2 regions of the Rhizobium sp. PAMB 3182 genome follow, and region 2 is predicted to be linked to the other one. Evidence: predicted binding sites of a transcription regulator. Region 2 holds the regulator's gene; the other holds the start of a gene.
The links. Region 2 encodes LexA, which represses DNA repair genes until DNA is damaged. Its sites were predicted from a motif close to TGTTCNNNNTGTGTTCNG; they were not measured.
Positions count from the first base shown of each region.

Region 1: the regulator LexA is predicted to act here: its motif matches at 1,211-1,228, upstream of ACU5AZ_RS11185 (helicase-related protein).

Region 1 is NZ_CM128607.1:2,296,479-2,299,700, forward strand. It holds gene ACU5AZ_RS11180 (LytTR family DNA-binding domain-containing protein) at 10-816, shown strand; gene ACU5AZ_RS11185 (helicase-related protein) at 1,370-3,222, shown strand, end outside.
Region 2 is NZ_CM128607.1:250,664-253,885, reverse strand. It holds gene ACU5AZ_RS01365 (ComEC/Rec2 family competence protein) at 1-1,136, shown strand, start outside; gene lexA (transcriptional repressor LexA) at 1,130-1,840, opposite strand; gene ACU5AZ_RS01355 (ArnT family glycosyltransferase) at 1,989-3,222, opposite strand, start outside.

The DNA.
Region 1 (3,222 bases), 2.0 Mb from region 2:
GTTCGTATAATGCGTGAGGGCTACGTGGGCGGCACGCCGCTGCAGCTCGCGCTTCGTGAGATGCAGGACGAATTTTCGAGCTGGCGAACCTGGGGCGCACTGGCGCTGGTCGCGGTGTTGCTGGTCGTTTCCGGTCCTTTCCAGACGATGACGACGCTTTCCCTGCCGCAGCGCAGCCTTTACTGGAGCGCCCTGGTTGTTGCCACATTCGTCGCCGGAAACTTTGTCGGCACATGGTGGAATTATGTCGTGCTGGAGCGCGGATGGCGGCAGCCCTGGCGGTTCATGACGGTCGGGGTCAGCGCCGGCATTCCAGCGGCCATAGCGGTCACAGCTATCAATGTTGCCGCCTTCGGATGGCAAATGCTTGCGCCGGCACAGATCGTGGAGCTTGCCGCCTACAGCGTCTTCATCAGCGTTCTGGTCGCCGGATTGTTCGCGCTCTACAGCCGGTCGGCGGCTGAGGCGCCGGTTGGCATCGATACGGGTGCGGAGGACGGTCTGCCGGCCATCCTGCGCCGCCTGCCGCTGACCAAACGCGGGCGGCTCGTTTCGATCTCCGTCAGTGATCACTATGTCGAGGTGACGACGCTGAAAGGGCGGGAATTGCTGCTAATGCGTCTGCGGGATGCGGTGGCCGAATGCCCCCCGGAAAAGGGTCTGCAGATCCACCGCTCGCATTGGATTGCACTTGACGGCGTGAAGCATGTCTATCGCAGCGGCGGCAAGGTGATGGTCGAGACGGTGGCCGGTGATCATCTTCCAATCAGCCGGTCCTTCATGGCAGAGGCGCGTGCCTCCGGGCTGAACGCCTGAAGTGGGGCCCAAAGGTTAACAACAGGCGCTGCAATGCTGTCCCGCAATGCTTCATGTGTTCCAAAATTATGGTTAAAATATTGTAAATACACCATATTTAGCGGTGAACAGATCGGGAAGACATTGATGTCAGCGATTCGTCGCTGATTCGTTCCAGCTTTGGACCGAAGGTTAATCGGGAGGTTGTTTTTCGCTGCCTTGGCCGGTTCTTTCCGAAGGGGGGGCGCCGTCGGCCGACATTAGCAAACCGGTAGGATCTATTAACGCCGGACCGTCCATCTTGCGTCTGCAAGGAATTCCTGATTCACTATCTGGTGTCACGGCGTCGTTCGGGTGGAAGATGTAGCGGTGAACAAAGCCTGAATCCGTGCGAGTCAGCGATTCGTCGCTGATTCGTTCCTTTGCTGTTCCGAATCTTAACCGTTTGGTTTGACTCTCGAATTTCGGTCACCCTCGAAGTTGGGGCTTGCCTTGCCCGCCCTTAGTCGCCATGTGTCTGGCGGTGTTCCAGCCTTCCTCGCCGGGGGCGGTCACCCTCTCGTTTTTGCGTGGTGTGATAGTGACGATCCAACCCATGATCCTGAGCGGCCGCGGTGTCACCGCCATGCTCGGTCCGACCAATACCGGCAAGACCCACTATGCCATCGAGCGAATGCTGGCCTACGGTACGGGGGTCATCGGCCTGCCGCTGCGCCTGCTCGCGCGCGAAGTCTACAACAGGCTGGTTGAGCGCGCCGGGGCCGCCAATGTCGCGCTGGTGACGGGAGAGGAAAAGATCTCGCCGCCCGGTGCGCGCTATTCCGTCTGCACGGTCGAGGCGATGCCGCGGGAAACCAATGCCGCATTCGTGGCGATCGACGAGGTGCAGCTGGCCGGCGACCTGGAGCGTGGGCACATCTTCACCGACCGCATCCTGCATCTGAGAGGCCGTGAGGAGACGCTTCTGCTCGGCGCCGACACGATGCGGCCGATCCTGCGACAGATGCTTCCCGGCATTACGCTTGTGGACCGGCCGCGCATGTCGCAGCTCTTTTATGCCGGCCAGAAGAAGATCACGCGCCTGCCGCAGCGAAGCGCGATCGTCGCCTTCTCGGCGGAAGAGGTCTATGCGATCGCCGAACTCATCCGCCGCCAGCGCGGCGGCGCGGCAGTGGTGCTCGGCGCGTTGTCTCCGCGAACCCGAAACGCCCAGGTTGGCCTCTATCAGGCAGGTGACGTCGAATATCTGGTGGCCACCGATGCGATCGGCATGGGGCTGAACCTCGACGTCGATCACGTCGCCTTTGCCCAGGACCGCAAGTTCGACGGGTTCCAGTACCGCAATCTCAATCCGGGCGAACTCGGCCAGATTGCCGGCCGCGCCGGCCGCCACGTCCGCGACGGCACATTCGGGGTTACGGGCCGCGCCGAACCATTCGACGAGGAACTGGTCGAGCGCCTGCAGAATCACGAATTCGATCCGGTCAAGGTGCTGCAGTGGCGGACCAAGGCGCTCGATTATTCTTCGCTCAACGCCCTGCGCCGCAGCCTGGAAACGCCGCCACAGGTGCCGGGCCTGACCAAGGCGCTGCCGGCAATCGACCACGAAGCGCTCGAACTGCTGGCGCGCTATCCCGAGATCATCGATCTCGCCACCACGCCGGAGCGGGTCGAGAAGCTTTGGGAAGCCTGTGCGCTGCCCGATTATCGCCGCATCACCCACGCACAACACGCCGACCTGATTTCGACGCTCTATTCGGATCTCGTTCGCCATGGTGTGGTCAACGAGACTTTCATGGCAGAACAGGTCAGGCGGTCGGACCGGACGGACGGGGAAATCGATACTTTGTCGGCGCGCATTGCGCAAATTCGAACTTGGACTTATGTGTCCAATCGCCCAGGGTGGCTAACCGATCCGACACACTGGCAAGAAAAGACGCGTGAAATCGAGGACCGGCTGTCCGACGCGTTACATGAGAGGTTGACGAAACGCTTTGTTGATCGCAGGACTTCTGTGCTCATGAAGCGGCTTAGAGAGAATGCGATGCTGGAAGCAGAAATCAGTGTGAATGGCGATGTCTTCGTCGAAGGACATCACGTCGGCCAGTTGGCCGGTTTCCGGTTTTCGCCGGTCACCGGGGGGAACGGGCCTGACCAGAAGGCGGTTGAGGCTGCGGCCCAGAAGGCGTTGTCGCTGGAATACGAAGCGCGCGCCGCGCGTCTCTACGCGTCCGGCAACAGCGACCTCGTCATCGGTTCGGATGGTTACGTCCGCTGGCGGGGCGAACCCGTGGCACGGCTTTCGTCCGGCGATCACATTCTGCATCCGCGCGTCATCCTGCTCGCCGACGACCAGCTGAGCAGCAATGCGCGCGAGCATGCAACGGCGCGCGTCGAGCGCTTCGTCAATCACCATATCGCGACCGT
Region 2 (3,222 bases):
TCATCGCCCTTGCCGCGAAAGCCGGCGGGTTTGCTTCGGCGCTGGCGCTCACATCGGCGATCGGCGGGACGGCAACGGCGGTCTTCGCGCTGGAGCATTTCTACCGCCTCGCACCCTATGGCTTTGCCGCCAATCTCATCGCCATGCCGGTCGTCACCTTCGTGGTCATGCCGGCCGGCTTGGTCTCCGTCCTCGCCATGCCGTTTGGGCTCGAGCATTGGCCGCTACGCCTCATGGGGGTTGGGTTGGACATCGTCATCGCGGTGGCCCGAGATGTCACCGGCTGGGACAGCGGCGTGTCATCCGGACGCCTGCCTCCCTACGCCTTCGAACTCTCAGTCGCCGGCTTTCTGCTCCTGGTCCTGTTGCGCAGTCGTCTCAGATATCTTGGCCTGCCGCTGATGGCCGCGGCGGTTGCGCTGATCGCGTACGGACCGACAAACTCGTCTCCTGCGCTGATTATCAGCGAGGACGGCAGGCTGGTGGCCCGCATTGCCGATGGACGGCTCGAGACCAACCGCAGTCGTCCGCCATCTTTCATCTTCGAACAATGGCAGCGGGCGCTCGCCATGCCGAAGGGTGAGGGGCCGGACATGGCGGATGGGGATCCGGTCCCGCCTGACCGGACAGGAGGAGGAGAAGGAGGAGAACCGCCACGGCTGCCGGCCTCCGTCTTGAATGCGGAGCGATTGGCCATGGAGACGGCCCTGAATGGAGAGATATCCCCCTTCCACTGCAGGAAGGCCGCCTGGTGCGCCGGTCAGGTTACGGCGTCGGGCGGAACCGCATTGCGGGTGGTGACGGTGGAAAAACCCGCCTATGCCGGACCCGCCTGCGACATCGCCGATGTGGTCATCGTGCCGTTCCGGCTCGGCTACGACACGTGCCGCTCGGGCGCGACATTGCTTACGGCGGAACGTCTGCGAAGAACCGGATCGATCGAACTCCATGCGGCGTTGGATGGCATCGGCTTTGAGGCCAGGACGGCAGTCGGCGCAATCGACCGCCCCTGGACCCGGCATCGATATTATGACTGGCGGGCAAATAGCTTCCTGGCCACGCAGGAAACAGCCACATGGCCGCTTGTTCCGCATCCGCGTGATACGGACGCAGCCAGGCGTGTCACCGGTCAGTGATAGCGGCGGATGAGGCCGACGAGCTTGCCTTGGACCTTCACCCGATCGGAGGCGAAGATACGCGTCTCATAGGCCGGGTTGGCGGCTTCGAGTGCAATCGACGCACCCTTGCGGCGGAAGCGCTTGAGCGTTGCTTCCTCGTCGTCGACCAAGGCCACGACGATCTCGCCCGGATTGGCGCTGCTGACATTCTTGATGATGACGGTATCGCCATCGAGGATGCCGGCCTCGATCATCGAGTCGCCCTTGACCTCCAGCGCATAGTGTTCGCCGGAGCCCAGCATTTCCATCGGCACGGACAGGCTGTGCGTGTTGTTCTGGATGGCGGAGATCGGCACACCGGCGGCGATGCGGCCCATGACCGGGACGCTGACGGTGTCGTTCGCAGGTTCCGGTGCCTTGGGCGCCGGGGCGAGCTTCGGCTTGCCGAGGCTGCCTTCGATGACGCTTGGCGAAAAGCCGCGCCGTGGCTGCAGGCTCGGCGAATAGGCTTCGGGAAGCTTGATGACCTCCAGCGCGCGCGCCCGGTTCGGCAGGCGGCGGATGAAGCCGCGCTCCTCGAGCGCCGTGATCAGCCGGTGAATGCCGGACTTGGACGCGAGATTGAGTGCATCCTTCATCTCGTCAAAGGATGGCGGAACGCCGGATTCCTTCATCCGCTCGTGAATGAAGAGAAGCAGTTCCTGTTGCTTTCGCGTCAGCATGAATCGGCACCTTCCAGAATCATGAAACAAATACAGAACGGACACTATATGTTCCCACTGTGTTCCGCAAGTGCCTAAAATATCGTGAAAGCGGGGGCCGGTGTCGCAGGAACTGCCGATTTTTCCTGCTGCGGGTCGGCTATGAGCGTTAGCGAGCCGGATCGACTGCGATGTAGGCGCGCTCGGCTTCCGCTGCGCGTGCCTCGGCGAGCGTGCCGGAGAGAACGGCCTTCATGAGGACGGCCGGATCGATCGAACGCCAGCCGCCACTGACCGCCGTCACGTCGTACCCGTCGGCGGCGAGCCGGTCGGCTTCCGTCTTCTCCAGCGTGATGACGGCCTTGAAGCGATCGCCGGCTTCGACGTCCGCAAGCTTTCGTCGCTGCAGGAAAGGTCGTTCGACGCCGCTGTGCAACCGTGCCTCGGAGGCGACGATGTCAGACCCCAGGAAGACGATGTCGTCGGCGGGCAGGTCGAGTTGGGCGACCTTGTCGGCGATCGGCTTTCCAAGGTCGGGCATGCCGAAGGCGGCGACGACGGGATAGATGGCAAGCAGGATCGCCATAGGCAGGGCGGAGAGCGCCAGAACCTTGGGCCGGAAGGCCTGGCGATTGGCGATGCGCCAGACGAGAAGCAGGCCGAGGGCAATGGCAACCACGATCGCAACCGTTACCTTGGCACTCAGCAGCTGCGCCGAGACGCCGTAGAGGATGGCGAAGGTGAGGGCCAGGCCGATCGCCGAGAATTTGAGAAACAGGCTTAGATAGCGTGATGTCGTCTCGCGATCGAAGGAGGCGAGGCCGACCGCCATCAGGATCGACAGAGCGGGAAGCGACGGAATGATGTAGCGGTGATCCGGCTTGAAGGCTGGCGCGAACATGGCGATGTTGAGCGCGATCCAGCCCGCGAGCAGCAGCGCCGATGCGCCGAGCTGCCGGAAGCCCGGTACTTTGCGCGTGGCGATCGCGGTCGCCGCAATCACGAAAAGCCAGCCGATCACAGGCGCCAGCAGGCCGGCAACGCTGAGACCGACGGAATCGAACACCGCGAACACCGAGAATTCCAGCTTGGTGCGCACCTGATCGCCGACGAACTGGTTGTCGAGCGCCGAGCTCGACCGCAGCACCTGGTAGACGAACCACCAGCCGGCAAGAGCCATGGAGAAGAGAATCGGCAGCGGGGCGATCAGCCGGCGAAAATGAACGCGGCACGAGGGAAAGAGGACGATCAGGCCGAAGACGCAGGCCGGTGGCGCCAGCGCCGGAATGCCCTTCGTCAGGATCGCCATCGCCGTTCCGCCATAGGCAAGCCAGGCGTCCCATCTGTCTTCTTCGTCGCCGAAGAGCAGGCCGGCAAAGCCGTAAAGCGCCACCAGCATGAAC